2 regions of the Arthrobacter sp. 01T414 genome follow, and region 1 is predicted to be linked to the other one. Evidence: riboswitches for the same ligand, from Rfam matches in the RefSeq annotation. Region 1 holds a riboswitch; the other holds the start of a gene.
What was found. Region 1 has a riboswitch for cyclic di-AMP ahead of AC1DK9_RS10505 (aggregation-promoting factor C-terminal-like domain-containing protein). Riboswitches for the same ligand answer to the same signal wherever they lie in the genome.

Region 1 (7,601 bases):
GCCGAAGAACAAATCCAGCTGCTCGCCGGAACGGACTCGCTGGTGCTGCTGCGCCGGAACGCGGGGGAGCTGCTGGCCGCGGAGGATCAGGACAAAAGGGCGCTGGGCTCGCTCGCGCTGCAGGCCGACCTGCCGGACCATCCGATTCTTGACCGCGGCCGGATCATCGGGCTCTGGCAGTACGACCCGGGCCGGGAGCGGATCGCCGCCTGGGGGTTCACCGCCCCCACGCCAGCGGTAACCCGCCGGATTGCCGAGGTGGAGGCCTGGATCAAGGAAGACCTGGGCGACTTCCGGGCCTTCAGCCTGGACTCGCCGGCGTCGCGGCAGAAGCGCATTGACGCGCTGCTGGCGTCAACGACCGCCACCGCCGAGCGGTAGTCAGTCCTCGGATCCGGCTGGGTCAGGTGCCGCGGTGTCCGGCGAAGAAATCGCGCAGCAACGCGCCGCATTCCTGCTCCCGGACGCCTGCGTAGACTTCCACCCAATGGTTGAGCCGGCGCTCGCGGAGGATATCGAAAACGGACCCGGCCGCCCCGGCCTTCTCATCCCAGGCGCCAAAGACCACCCGTGGAATCCGGGCCAGCACCACGGCACCGGCGCACATGGCGCACGGTTCCAGCGTCACCACCAGCGTGCAGTCCTCGAGCCGCCAGCCGTCGCCGGCCACGCCGTCGTCCGCGCTGCGTGCGCGCAGTTTGGCCGCGGCCTCCCGGATCGCCACCATTTCGGCGTGCGCCGTCGGGTCCCCGAGTGCCTCCCGCTCGTTTCGCCCGGTGCCGAGCACGGCGCCGTCCGGGCCGATCACGACGGCGCCGATCGGCACGTCCGCGGTGGCCAGCGCCCGGCGAGCCTCGGCGAGGGCCAGGCCCATCCATTCCGCATGGCGGGGCTCGGGGGTAGTCATGGCTCAATGATAGTTTCGACACTAAGCAAGCTGTGCACCCCTGCGGTGCACCGGGAAGTCGGGAGACGGCATTGAGCACGAAGACTGAGAGCTGGCTGATGCGGCGCTGGGGCAGGTGGGTGGTCCCGTACGCCGCACTGTGGGTCACCATGCTGATCGGCGGCATCGTCGTGGTCGCCTTGGCGCTCACCAGCGCGGAGGTCTATGACAATGTGGTCGACGACGCCGGCCTGGCGAACCTGGACAAGCCCACGCTTTCGTTCATGCAACAGCTGCGCAACCCGGGCCTGGACGCCTTCGTTACCGGGTTCACCAACATCGGCGGCGGCATCGGCATGCCGATCCTGGCCAGCATCCTCACGGCCACGCTGATCTGGGTCTCCCGGACCTGGCGGCCGCTGATCCTGATCGGCGGCGCCGCCGCGGTTTCCATTACCGCCACCTCGCTGGGCAAGAAGCTGATCGGCCGGGCCCGCCCCGACTTCGCGGACGCGGTGCCGCCCTACGAGACGTCGCCGTCGTTCCCCAGTGGCCACACCCTGAACTCAACTGTTGTGATCGGCCTGGTGGTTTACCTGGCCTGCCTGCAGGTGAAACGCACGCTTGCCCGCGTGGGTTTCATCACGGCGGGTGTGATCTTCGTCTTTGCGATGGGCATGAGCCGGGTGTTCCTGGGCCACCACTGGATGACCGACGTGATCTTCGGCTGGGCCCTGGGACTGGGCTGGGTGGGGATCGTGATTCTGGCCCACCGGCTGTTCCATGTGCTGCGGCACCGCGAACATACCGGCCCCGCCCCCACCTTCGATAACGAAGCGCACCTGCGCGACCGTGCCCCCGACAACATCGCGGACGTCGCCGCAGCCGACGCCGCCGCCGACGCCGATCAGAGTGGCTCTGCGGGGAGGTCCTCGACGTCCGGGTGATAGTTTTGACCCATGCGCACTCTCGTTGTGGACCACCCGCTGGTCGCCCATAAGCTCACCGTTCTGCGGGACAAGAACACCCCGTCCCCGGTCTTCCGCCAGCTCACCGAGGAGCTCGTCACGCTCCTGGCCTATGAGGCAACCCGCGACGTCCGCACCGAGCCGGTCACCATCGAGACCCCGGTCAGCACCACCATCGGCACGGCGTTCACCAAGCCCACCCCGCTGGTGGTCCCGATCCTCCGCGCCGGACTCGGCATGCTCGAAGGCATGACCAAGCTGGTCCCCACCGCCGAGGTCGGCTTCCTGGGCATGGCCCGGGACGAAGAAACCCTGGACATCATCACCTACGCCGAGCGCCTGCCCGAGGACCTCACGGACCGGCAGATCTTCGTCCTGGACCCGATGCTCGCCACCGGCGGAACCCTGCGCGAGGCGATCAAGTTCCTCTTCAAACGCGGCGCCTCGGACGTCACCTGCATCTGCCTGCTGGCCGCGCCGGAGGGCCTGGCCAAGCTGGAGGAAGAGCTCTCGGACGCGAACGTGACCATCGTGCTCGCCTCGATCGACGAGAAGCTCAACGAGAAGTCCTACATTGTGCCCGGCCTGGGCGACGCCGGCGACCGCCTGTACGGTATCGCGGGCTAAGCGACCGACTAGCCAGGCGACTGCCTCGGCGCCACCAGCCAAGGGTTCCGGCGGGACCTTTCCGGGACTAGCCTGTGGCCATGGACTGGAAACTTGAACTCATCTTCGTGCCCGTGTCTGATGTGGACCGGGCCAAGGACTTCTACGTGAACAAGGTGGGCTTCAACGCCGACTACGACGAGCGGCCCTCGGAGGGCATCCGGTTTGTCCAGCTGACGCCGCCGGGCTCCGGGTGCTCGATAGCGATCGGGGAGGGGCTCAACGAAGCCCCGCCCGGCACCGCGCCCAGCCTCCAGCTCGTGGTCGGCGACATCAAAGCCGCGCACAAGCAGCTCAAGGACAACGGCGTGGACGTCAGCGACATCGACGTCCAGGACTGGGGCCAGTTCGTCTACTTCGCCGACCCGGACGGCAATAAATGGGGTGTGCAGTACATCCCCGGCCGCCCGAACGGGTAGCCGCTCCGCCCCGCCGTCGTCTCCCTGCGGTGCAGCCCATGAAAAGGGCCCCGGATCCACTGGATCCGGGGCCTTCCTCATGCGGGCCTCAAGGCCCGTGGCTACGGCTGTTTAGTACCAGTTGTTCGCGTAGTGGAAGTTCAGGGCGCCACACGGAGAACCGTAGCGGTCCTTCACGTACTGCAGGCCCCAGTTGATCTGGGTCCGGTAGTTGGTCCGGTAGTCGGCGCCGGCGCTGGCCATTTTCTCGGCGGGCAGTGACTGGACCACACCGTAGGCGCCGCTGCTGGCGTTGGTGGCGGTGGTCTTCCAGTCGGACTCCCGGGTCCACAGCTTCATCAGGCACTGCATCTCGCTGGGAGCCCAGCCATGGGCGGGCAGCTGGGACGCGGCGTAGGCCTGCGCACCGGCGGGATCGTCGATCGCGACCGGCTTTGCGGGTGCCGCCGGGGTGGCGCGGGTCGGCTTAGGGGCCGGGGCAGCCGGGGCCTTGGCGGGCTTGATCTTGGAGGCCTGGGCCTCGACGCTCATCGGGGCGGACGACGCGGGCGCAATGCTGCCGACGCGCTCAAAGTCTAGGGTCTGCAGGGACGCGGCAGTGTCCTTGGCAGCTTCGGCGGTGTGGGCGGCAGAGCCGGACGCCTGGCCCGCGGCGCCTGCACCCAGCAGGACGGCGAACGCGGTGGCCACGACGGCGGCGCGCTTGCCATTGGTGCGGGCCCTCGACGAGGACACGGCCGAAGGGCGCTTTGCCGGCTCGGCACGGTGGCGTGCGGTGTCGGACGTGCGTTTAGCGCCCTCTGGGCGCGTGGGTTCCTTGATTTCAGTCATGTTCGCCTCTCAACGCCTACGGAGTTAGCTGTCGGGTTCGGATGCGAAATCCGGCCGCACGGAATCTCGACGTGTCGGCTTCACCCCTAGGGTGCATGGATGCAGAATGCCCGGGAACACTGGGTTCCCCGTCTCTGCCTGGTCCATGGGAATCCGGGAGCGGCAGAGTTTGGCGTCAGCCCGGATACGCGGCCAGATCGATGGCCGCACCCTAAAACGGTACCGGACTTTCACTCGGAAGTCACATTTAGGTAACGGCGGCCCGCCGCTGCGGTGTGGCGTCTTGCCTATTGGGCCGGGTGTTGGCGGCCCGTTTCGACGGTTCCCTGCCCGCACGACGCCGGTGAGCAGCGAGCGGGCAGGGAACCGTCGAAACGGGCAGGCAGGCTGCTACGTCAGGCGGCTACTCCACCGGGGACGCCGCGGGCAGCCGCACGGCGAACTCCGTCCGCCCCGGCCTGGACGTGACTTCGACCGTTCCGCCGTGGGCCTCGACAATCGATTGCACAATGGACAGGCCCAGGCCGCTGGTGCCTTCCGACGCCGCGGCCGCGGTCGCGACGGCTGAAGTGGCCGCCGACCCTGGGGCGGGACGGGCCGCTCGGCCGGCAGCGCCACCTGCGGACCGGTTGGTGCGGGCTGCGTCCGCCCGGGAGAAGCGGGCGAACACCCGGCCGAGGAATTCGGGGGCGATGCCGCCGCCGTTGTCCGTCACTGTGACCACGGCGCTGCCGTCCGCCGAGCGCCTCACGCCCGTGATCACGGTGGTTCCGGGGTCCGTGTGCTTGCGGGCATTGGACAGCAGGTTGGCGAGGACCTGGTGAAGCTGGGTTGCGTCCCCGCGCACCACCACGGGCTCGTCCGGGAGCTCCAGCTGCCAGGTGCGGTCCGGTGCCATGACTTTCTCGTCGCTGACGGTCTCGACGGCCAGCTGGGTGAGGTCGACGTCGATGAGTTTGAGCGGTTGCCCCTCGTCCAGGCGCGCCAGCAGCAGTAGGTCCTCCACCAGGGTGGTCATCCGTTCGGACTGGCTCTGGACGCGGGCCAGGGACTTCTCGCCGTCGGGCGTGAAGTGTTCGGTCATCCGCATCAGCTCCGTGTAGCCGCGGATGGCGGTGAGCGGGGTGCGGAGCTCATGCGAGGCGTCTGCGACGAACTGGCGCACCTTCATTTCGCTCTCCTGCCGCGCCTCGAGGGCGTTGGAGACGTTGTCCAGCATCTGGTTCAGCGCGTGGCCCACGCTGCCCACCTCCGTTCCCGGATGGGCCGCCGACGCCGGGACGCGCACCCCCAGCGCTACCTCACCGGCGTCCAAGGGGAGCCGGGAGACCTTGGTGGCAACCTCGGAGAGCTGCTCCAGCGGTTTCATGGTCCGTCGGATCAGGGCGGTGCCGGCGAGCCCGATCAGCACGAGGCCGCCCGCCGAGACGATGCCCAGGGTCCAGACGAGGGACGCCAGGGTGTTTTGTTTTTCTTCCAGCGGGAGGCCGGTGACAATGATGTCGCCGTACGGGGCGCGCACGGCGGTGAGCCGGTAGGCGCCGGCCGAGAGCGTCCGTTCCACCGGCACGCCGTCCGGGCGAAGCGCCAGCAGGGCGGCGTCGTCGGCGGCGGAAAGGCTCTGGCGGGTGGCGTCGTCGGCCAGGAAGCCGGGGTCGCTGACGGCGCCGTTGGAGATGCGGGCAGTGAGCGTTCCGATGCCCTGACCCCGGGCTTCGAGCAGGTCGGGGCGCCGGCCGGAGTCGTCGGTGGAGGGCCTGCCGAATTCGCTCGCACGGTGCGAGGCCTGGGCCAGCTGGGTGTCGAGCTGCCGGGTGAGGACCACATCCATGGAGACGTAGCTGAAAACTCCCACCGCACCGCAGATGGCGACGAGCAGCGCCATGGCGAGCAGGACCAGCCGTGTGCGTAGGTGCCAGGTGGAAGGGTTGCGCCAGTCGGGACCGGGGACTGGGGCCCCACGTGAGGGGGTGGGCACGGATCAGTCCGCCGGTTTCAGGACGTAACCGGCGCCGCGCACCGTGTGGATCATCGGAGCGCGGTTGGCGTCGATCTTCTTGCGCAGGTAGGAAATGTAGAGTTCCACGATGTTCGCCTGGCCGCCAAAGTCGTAGTCCCAGACCCGGTCCAGGATCTGGGCCTTGCTGATGACCCGCTTGGGGTTTTCCATCAGGTAGCGCAGCAGCTCGAACTGCGTAGCGGTCAGGTGCAGCTCCTCGCCGGCGCGGGTGACGTCGCGGGTATCGACATTGAGCACCAGGTCACCCACTACAAGCTCGGCGGTATCCATGGCGGCCACCCCGGAGCGCTGGACCAGCCGGTGCAACCGCAGCAGCACCTCTTCCATGCTGAACGGCTTCGTCACGTAATCATCGCCCCCGGCCGCCAGGCCGGTAATGCGGTCCTGGACGGCGTCTTTGGCCGTGAGGAACAGCGCGGGAACCTCTGGCGCAAACGCGCGGATCCGGCTGAGCAGCTCAACGCCGTCGAACCCGGGGAGCATCACATCCAGCACCAGGACGTCGGGGCGGAACTCCTTGGCGAGCTTGACCGCTTCGGGGCCATCGGCCGCCACTGCCACGGACCAGCCGGCCATCCGCAGCCCCATGCTCATGAGCTCGGAGAGGCTGGGCTCATCGTCCACCACCAGTGCGCGGATGGGAGAGCCGTCCGGATGCGTGAGCTGGGGAAGGTTGTTGGTCATGGAGTGCGAAGTGGCCATGGGACGACTCTCCGATCTGCCGTTGGGCCGAGGCTTTGGGGACCCTGTGCGGCACCTGTGAATCCCAGACTACCGAGCTGTACGCTGCCCCGGAGGTGCAAACGCCACGAGTCGGCCTCGGCCCGGGGCCTGCCCAGTCCGTGGACTGGTTGTGATGGCGTGACTCTTTCGAGACGATTCCGCCAGTATTGCTTACCGTGAATATTTTCGGCCTAGAGGTGGCAGTAGCTGAAGAATCTTCGACAAACTGGGTTGCACGTACTCGCATGCAGTGAAACACACAATTATTCGTAGGCTTATCAAAATTGTGATTTGCGCTACAATCGACGTTTTCGTCTCACCATGCGGACTTTGGAGTCCATTGTTACTTGCTAGTTCTTATTGTTACGTTGCACACTTCAATTGTGAACAAGAACTCAACAGCACCTGCAGCCGCAGCTTCCTGGATCAGCGCACCAGCTGGTACTGAGATGCCCTGTTGTCGAATGCACGCCTAACTTCTACACCCCAGAACGTTTCTAGGCATTCGCCCCCAGCCCAGCGTCGGGCGCCCCTCCCCAGTTTTCATTGCGGGGAACTCAGCATTCGAGCCGCGATGACGGCCATTCACATTGAGGTAAGCATTTCATGTCAGTTGCATCCGGATACGTCCACATCTCCGTCCGTAACGCCAACAAGGCCGGGCAGACCGGCCTCCGCCAGGGCTTCGGCGGCCGCCCGAGCTTCGGTCCCGCAGGATCCGGCAGCAGCTTCCCGGCCCCCGGTTACGCCGCGCAGGGCTACAACCCCAACTCGTACGGCCAGCTTCGTGCCGTCCCCGCCGCTGAGTCGGCGCCGACTACCGCGCCGACCCCGGTGATCGCTCCCGGCAACGGCAGCCCGGTCCGCCCCGTGCCCAACGACAATGTGGCCCGTGGCTTCGTGCTCTACATGGGGATCGACGAGGAAACCGCGGCCGCTGCCGGCACCTCGATTGCCAAGCTGGCCCAGGAAATCCGCGCCTATGCCCAGTCCCTCGTCGCTGGTGCTGAAAGCTACGCCGCTGTCGCCGTCGCCCCGGCGTCCGCGCCGGGTTCCGCGCTCGACGTCGTCCGGTCCACCTTTGGCGA
Region 2 (7,601 bases), on a different contig from region 1:
CGGGATCGCCCCTGTCTGCCGCGGCAGACAATGCGGAGAGGCCGGCCGCAATCGCGGCGGCGGGGCCGGCGAAGGGCGGTTCCTCCCGGCAGGCCAGCACGTCCGACGGAAGGCTACCGGCGGCGGGGCCGACGACGACTATCCGGCGGGCGCCCCGGGCAGCCTGCAGCGACCGCTCGAGCAGGGTGGCGCCGTCGACCGCCAGCAGGGCCTTGGGCACGCCGCCCAGCCTGGTCGACCGGCCTCCGGCGAGAACAATAGCGTCGAATTCCACCAACCCAGCCTAGCCCTACCGTCACCGGGTAGAGCCGGCCCGCGGCGTCGGCGGCCCTTTGTCAGTGCGCCTTTTCGGGGAGCAGGAACGGGTCCCAGGCGGGCGTCGGCTTTTCCAGTTCCTTGATCTGCCAGATCGTGCCCTTGGGTGGGCCCGGAACGAAGCCGAGCTTCCAGCCCATTTCGGCGGGGGTATGGTCCCCCTTGGCGTTGTTGCAGCGCAGGCAGGCTGCCACCAGGTTCTCCCACGAATCCGCGCCGCCCCGAGACTTGGGGTGGACATGGTCGATGGTGTGCGCCGCCTTGCCGCAGTACGCGCAGCGGTGGTTGTCCCGGCGCAGGACTCCCCTGCGGCTGACTGCCGTCAAGGTGTTGTAACGCGGCCTGATGTACCGGTTCAGCAGGATCACGGTTGGCCGGCCTAGGATATCCTGCGGTCCCACCACGGGATCGTCCCCTTCGGCCACCACGCTGGCCTTTCCGGTCAGTACAAGCACCAGCGCCCGGCGGAAGGTAACTACCGCCAGCGGTTCATATCCAGCATTCAGAACGAGAGTGCGCATCCGCATACCTCTTCACGGCCGCACCCGCCAGGGGCACGAGGGCCGGCTGCCCTGTGCATGGTCGGGCTATGGATCGACACCACAAGAGTAAACACCGGAGGCCCGGATTGCCGAATTTTTCTTTGACGGGACTCTCGGCTCGCGATGCGGTTGCCGGCTACGCATGACAAAGGACCCCTGCCGCAGGGGCAGGGGTCCTTCGCAAAGCTTCAGGCGTTAGAGGCGCCTAAGTCCTAGCCGCCGACGCGGATGAAGACCGGGCCGGAGCCGACGTTGACGCTGTACAGCGCGGTGGTGCCGCCGTTCCAGCCGCCGTGGACGGCCATGCCGTTGCCGACGTAGACGGCGATGTGGGCCATGCCCATGCCACCGTTCTGATAGTAGGCGAGGTCACCCGGCTGAGCCTCTGCGGCACTCACGGTGCGTCCCAGGGACAGGTAACCTGCCGGCCAGCCGTGGTAGTGGATGCCCACTGCGGCCAGGGCGTTGGTGGCCAGCATGGTGCAGTCCTGGGAGACACCGATCTGAGCGTAAGCAGCAGCAGCGATGGAGGCGCCCATGCCGCTGACGGCGGCGGGAGCCTTGGTGGCCAGCGATGCGGTGACCGCGGTGCCGGTGCCGGTGCCGGTAGCGGCGGTGCCGGCTTCCTGGACGTTGACGACGGGCTGGGCAGCCTCGGCGACCGGGGCAGGTGCGGTCTTTACAGCAGGCTTCTCGTAGGAGATCGCGATGCTGGAGGCCGCGGAGATCGTGGCCGGCGCGTTGGACTGTACTTCCATGGCCGAAGCGGAAGCCGATTCACGCTGAACGTTGGTGTCGGCAGCGTTGGCTGCGATACCGCTGGTCAGGACCAGGCCGGAGGCAGCAGCGATAACCGCGGCCTGGCGACCCATGCCACCGGCGTTGTCGCCGACGGCCTTAGCAATGACAGCCAGCGAGTTGGTCTTGGTGACCTCCGCGCGGTGGCGTGCAATGGTTGCACGAGTAGTCATCTAGTTCTCTCTTTCGTGATCCTTGGGTCCGCGCTGCATGCAGGCGGGACTGAGGACGCTCCGGCATCTTGGGGGTACGCCGGATCGCCCCGAAACGGGTTTCTTAGCGAAGGGTGTACTGCGAAGACGCGCCAAAAGCGGGAACTGCGTTGTGTGAACCAGTCCGGGCGCCGGCAAGGGCAAGGCGGAGCATGGAGTTCAGCGGGCTCAACTGAGCCTCGCCAGCGCGAGAACGCGCAGCATTGTGGCGTGAAGACACGAAAGTAGCCTCTCCCAATGCCTACGAGGTGAGCTGTCGGATTCGGATGGGAGTCACCCGGCCGCGCTGCTTCCTGGGAAGCTTTGCGACTTAACCCCTAGGTCTTCTTGCGAAGACCAAAATTGGTTCCCCCGCCCCTGCCAGACGATGTCATGCGAACGGACCTTGAGCGGTGGCAGAGTTAGGCAATCCACTCAAGAGCGCCAACTTCGGAGAAGTTGGCGTGCTTCATACGGTACAACAGTTGGGACTCAATGTCACATTCAGATCACGGCGTGTCACAGAAATGCGAGCTGTCCCTCGGCTTGGCTAAAGCCAGCCGAGCGGGTCAACAACTTCTCCATTGACCATCACCTCGAAGTGGAGGTGGCAACCGGTGGAGGCGCCGGTGGTCCCGCTCATCGCCACCACATCACCACGGGAGACCTGCTGGCCCACGTGGACATCGGACGACGACAAGTGGTTATACGTGGTCTCCAGGCCGTTGCCATGGTCGATCACGACCCGGTTGCCGCCCCCATAGGGGTGCCAGCCGGAGAAAGTTACGGTGCCGCTCGCAGCGGCATGCACGGGGGTGCCGCACTGGGCTGCGTAATCCTGCCCGCGGTGGAATTCCCCGAGGGCTCCCGTGATGGGACTGACCCGGTAGCCGAAAGGCGAGGCAGTGACCATGACGTCCAAGGGAGCCCCAAGGCTGCCCGCGGATGCCGCCCGGGTGATGCTGCCGACGGACTGGGCGCTCAGCAGCTGCTTGAGCTTGCTGTCCGGGTCACCCTTCGTGGTGACGGCCGTGCGGTTGAAATTGATTTCGGCAGCCGGGGCTTTGACCTCGGGCTGCGCCGCCGCGGAAACGGAACCGGACCGGGCGGGGTCTGAGGCCATTACCGGGCCGGTGGCAGGGACCGTCACTGTGAGGACCAGACCCGTGGCAGCCAAGGCTATGCCGGCCTTCTGCCCGACGCCGCTGACGGCGGCGAAGTCTGTCACCTGACGGAGCGGGCTGCGCCGGCCGCGGCGCTCATCGCGGCGCGCGTCACGCGGGCGCTCGTCAAGGAAGACGGCGGCCGGGCGCGGCTCCGGAGCGGGACCGGTCGCACGACGGCGGCCCCTGACGGTCTGGGTGGTCAAGAAGGGTTCCTCTCTGGATAGCCTGCGAAGTTAGCTGTCGGATTCGGGTCAGAGAGATCAAAGACCCGGTCCGCCGGTGCAGGCATCCAGGCACAGGGGCATCCAAGGATGCTCCCGATTGAGTTTGCCTGCCGCTAGCGGACTTCACCCCAAGGCTGCTGAATTAGGCAGCCGGTTGTGGTTCCCCCGCCTCTGCCAGAAGGTGAATCGCCTACTGATCCGCTGGCAGAGCTCGGCTTCGGATCAGATAACGCTTTAGTATCAGTGCTAGTCATCAACTATAGGGGATTAAGGCAGACGGTGATAATTCCGTGATCTCCCTTGTGGACAACTCCCCGGCTATTTCGGGGCAAGATGCGACGCCAGGTTACCCGAGGGTAACGAAGACGTGCGCGGCAACCTCGGGCGGCAGTTCGAGTGCCCCTTCAATGTCCGGCACCCGGACCGAAATGTACTCGCCCACGCGCTCCAGCGACACCCTGGCGCCGGGGCGGATTCCGCCCTCGTCCAGCTGGAGCAGCAGCTCCGGCTCAACCTGGATCGGCTCGGCCAAGCGGTTGACGGTGATCCGGGAATCCGCGCCGTACCCGGCCATCGCCTCCAGCAGGTTGACCACCCCGCCGCGTTCCGGCGTCGGGAGTCCGCCCAGTTCGGCGAGTCCGGGGATCGGGTTCCCGTAGGGGGAAACGGTCGGATGGTCCAGCATTTCGAAGATGCGGCGCTCGACCCGTTCGCTCATCACATGCTCCCAGCGGCACGCTTCCTCGTGGACGTAGGCCCAATCCAGTCCGATCACGTCGGCGAGCAGCCGCTCGGCCAGGCGGTGCTTGCGCATGACTTCGATGGCACGCTTGCGGCCCGTGTCGGTCAGTTCGAGGTGCCGGTCCCCGGAAACAACCACGAGGCCGTCCCGTTCCATCCGCCCGACGGTCTGGGAGACGGTGGGGCCGGAGTGGCGGAGGCGTTCGGCAATTCGGGCGCGGAGGGCGACGATGTTCTCTTCTTCAAGTTCCAGGATGGTCCGAAGATACATCTCAGTGGTATCGATCAGATCCGTCATTCAGCTCAGCTCCTCGAGCGCCGTCCTTGCGTCATTCCCACCGTACAGCGTGCGGGATGCGCCCCGGCGAGATCCGCCGTACGTCACCGCATAGCCTAGCCTATTTTGAATTTGTCCGAATAATCTGCCGGCCTTCGGGCTGACCCGTGCGGGCTGCCGCCCGCACCTTTGGCGGGCTCCCGCAGGGCACCCGCCGGACTCCCCCACCGGCGTCTCAATGACCGGACTGTGACGGCCGCAGTTCCCGCCCGGATGGCGCCGTCGGGCAGAATAAATAGCGGGTCCCGGCCACGCCCGGCAGGGCCCGTCCGAGCCACGCCACGCACCCAGCCGAAAATTGGAGCCACTGTGAGCGACACCAGCATCACTATCCCTGCGAACCTCCTGCCGAAGGACGGGCGGTTTGGCGCCGGCCCGTCGAAGGTCCGGCCCGAGCAGATGGCGGCCCTGTCCGCAGCGTCGGCGACGCTGCTGGGAACCTCGCACCGCCAGGCCCCGGTCAAGAACCTCGTGGGGTCGGTCCGTACCGGCCTCAGCGACTTCTTCCGCGCCCCCGACGGCTACGAGGTCATCCTCGGCGTCGGCGGTTCCACGGCGTTCTGGGACATCGCCAGCTTCGGCCTGGTGGAGAACAAAGCGCAGCACCTCTCCTTCGGCGAGTTCGGCTCCAAGTTCGCCGCCGCCACCAACAAGGCCCCGTTCCTAGCCGAGTCCTCGATCATCAAGTCCGAGCCGGGCACCCGTCCCGCGGCTCAAGCCGAGGCGGGCGTCGACGTGTACGCCTGGCCGCAGAACGAGACTTCCACCGGTGTCGCCGCACCGGTCCAGCGCGTGGCAGGGGCCGATGCAGGCTCCCTCGTCCTGGTGGACGCCACCTCCGCGGCCGGCGGCCTGGACGTGGACGTCACCGAAGCCGACGTCTACTACTTTGCCCCGCAGAAGAACTTCGCCTCCGACGGCGGCCTGTGGCTGGGGCTGTTCTCTCCGGCAGCCTTGGAGCGCGCCGCCCGGATCAAGGCCAGCGGCCGCTGGATTCCGGACTTCCTGGACCTCCAGACCGCGATCGACAACTCGCGCCTGAACCAGACCTACAACACCCCGGCGCTGGCGACCCTCGTAACGCTGGATGCGCAGGTGCAGTGGCTCAACGCCAACGGCGGCCTCGACTTCGCCGCCGCACGCACCGCCGATTCAGCCGGACGCATCTACCGCTGGGCCGAGGCCTCCGAGTACGCCACACCGTTCGTGGCCCGGGCCGAGGACCGGTCCAACGTGATCGCGACCATCGACTTCGACGAGTCAATTGACGCCTCGGCCATCGCCAAGGTCCTGCGCGCCAACGGCATCGTGGACACCGAGCCTTACCGGAAGCTGGGACGGAACCAGCTGCGGATCGCCACCTTCGTGGCGATTGATCCGGACGACGTCTCCGCACTGCTCGAGTGCATCGACTTCGTGGTGGGCGAACTCAAAAAGTAGGGCCGCCCCTCGCGAAAGCTTTAGCCGTCGACGGCGCCGTTCGGGTTTTCCGCCCGGGCGGCGCCGTCCGGCTTCCCGTCCCTAACCGCGCCGGTTGCCGCACCGCCCGGGACAACCCGGAAATAACGCAGCCCCCGCGCACGCCGGTTGAAGGCGATCCGCAGCTGCTTTGCCCGGATGATCCAGACCATGCCGATCACGGCCGCGATAAGCCCGGACGCCGCCGCCACGCCCATCGACCAGCGGGCGCCGGCTACGTTGGCCACCCACCCGACCAATGGCGCGCCGATGGGGGTGCCGCCCATGAAGATCGCCATGTACAGGGCCATCACCCTGCCGCGCATCACAGGGTCCGTGGTGGTCTGGACGTAGCCGTTGGCGCTGGTCATCATGGTGATCGCGAACAGGCCGACCGGCACCAGCGCGACGCCGAACCAGAAGTAATCCGGGGCCAGGGCGGCGAGGCCGGAGGTCAGCCCGAAGGCGCCGGCCGCGCCGAAGATCACCCGCATCCGCGGCTTGTTCCGTCCGGCGGAGAGCAGTGCGCCGGCAACCGAACCAATCGCCATGATCGAGTTCATCAGGCCGAAGGCGCCGGCGTCGAGGCCGAATTCCGTGCCGACCATGGCGGCGATGAAGAGGACGAAGTTCAGCCCCAGGGTGCCCACGATGAAGACGGCCACCAGCACCACCACGATGTCCGGCCGGAAGCGGACGTAGCGCAGTCCCTCGCGGATCCTGCCCTTGCCGGCGGGGGCCTTGGGCAGCTGCCGGAGCGAAGCGGCCGGGATCCTGGCCAGGCTCAGGAGCAGCGCCACGAAGGTGAGCGTGTTAATCAGGAAGACCCAGCCGGGCCCGATGGCCACGGTCAGCAGGCCCGCGACGGCGGGTCCGATCATCCGTGCGACATTGAAGGAGGCACTGTTGAGGGCGACGGCGTTGGGCAGGTAGTCGTCGCGCACCAGCTCGGAAACGAAGGTCTGGCGTACCGGCGCGTCCACGGCGGACACGACGCCCAGCAGCAGCGCGAAGACGTAGACGTGCCAGAGCTGCGCCGCTCCGGACAGGACCAGGGCGCCGAGCGCCGCGCTCAGCAGGGCCATGGAGGACTGGGTCATCACCAGCAGTTGCCTGCGGTTGAAGCGGTCGGCAACCAGCCCGGCGACGGGTGCGAGGAAAAGCTGCGGGCCCAGCTGCAGGGCCATGGTGATGCCCATCGCGCCGGCGTCCTGGTCGCTCAGGTGGTCAAAGACGAGCCAGTCCTGCGCGGTGCGCTGCATCCAGGTTCCGATATTGGAGATCAGGGCCCCAATGAACCAGATGCGGTAGTTCAGGATGTGCAGCGATTTGAAGGTGGACCTCATGTCCCGACCTTCCACTGCATGCTCCCGAACGGCGCCAAACCGTTAGTCGGCCTCGACGGCGGACTCGCCCTGGACCGTACCGTCGGCGTCGGCGGGCTCTGCCTGCGTGTCCGCGGAACCTGCCCCGGCTGGCTCATGCGCCGGGGCCCCGGCAGCGGGAGTTTCGGCGGCGTCGTCCTGTTGCGCGTCCTCGGGCCGAACCCGTTCGGCCCACGGCACCCATTCCGGGGCCAGGATGGAGTCCTCGGAGGGCAGCAGCCCCAGCTCATCGACTGTCACGGTCTTGGAGCGCGAGTTCCGCGTCAGCACCGCGTACCACTGCCAGCCGCCGTAGCCGGGCAGCTTGGACTCGAAGAGGTGCGTAACCAGGCGGTCGCCTTCACTCTTGGCGCCCAGATGGCGGCCAATCTGTTCTGCCGGCGCGATCCCTTCCACAGCCGAGCGCGCGACGTCGACGGACGCGGCCAGGAAAGCATCGGGCTT

Region 2: another riboswitch for cyclic di-AMP. It lies ahead of AC1DK9_RS13950 (NlpC/P60 family protein); the one in region 1 lies ahead of AC1DK9_RS10505 (aggregation-promoting factor C-terminal-like domain-containing protein).

Annotation. Positions count from the first base shown of each region.
Region 1 is NZ_JBFTQK010000004.1:91,370-98,970, reverse strand. It holds gene AC1DK9_RS10530 (DNA glycosylase AlkZ-like family protein) at 1-381, shown strand, start outside; gene AC1DK9_RS10525 (nucleoside deaminase) at 404-907, opposite strand; gene AC1DK9_RS10520 (phosphatase PAP2 family protein) at 1,006-1,833, shown strand; gene upp (uracil phosphoribosyltransferase) at 1,846-2,481, shown strand; gene AC1DK9_RS10510 (VOC family protein) at 2,562-2,939, shown strand; gene AC1DK9_RS10505 (aggregation-promoting factor C-terminal-like domain-containing protein) at 3,051-3,770, opposite strand; cyclic di-AMP (ydaO/yuaA leader) riboswitch at 3,769-3,954, opposite strand; gene AC1DK9_RS10500 (HAMP domain-containing sensor histidine kinase) at 4,174-5,655, opposite strand; gene AC1DK9_RS10495 (response regulator transcription factor) at 5,752-6,492, opposite strand; gene AC1DK9_RS10490 (winged helix-turn-helix domain-containing protein) at 7,120-7,601, shown strand, end outside.
Region 2 is NZ_JBFTQK010000006.1:86,824-94,424, forward strand. It holds gene mobA (molybdenum cofactor guanylyltransferase) at 1-274, opposite strand, end outside; gene AC1DK9_RS13945 (HNH endonuclease) at 336-836, opposite strand; gene AC1DK9_RS13950 (NlpC/P60 family protein) at 1,070-1,828, opposite strand; cyclic di-AMP (ydaO/yuaA leader) riboswitch at 2,092-2,250, opposite strand; gene AC1DK9_RS13955 (M23 family metallopeptidase) at 2,397-3,215, opposite strand; cyclic di-AMP (ydaO/yuaA leader) riboswitch at 3,220-3,461, opposite strand; gene AC1DK9_RS13960 (iron-dependent transcriptional repressor DtxR) at 3,583-4,275, opposite strand; gene serC (phosphoserine transaminase) at 4,624-5,754, shown strand; gene AC1DK9_RS13970 (MFS transporter) at 5,775-7,118, opposite strand; gene AC1DK9_RS13975 (DUF3027 domain-containing protein) at 7,161-7,601, opposite strand, start outside.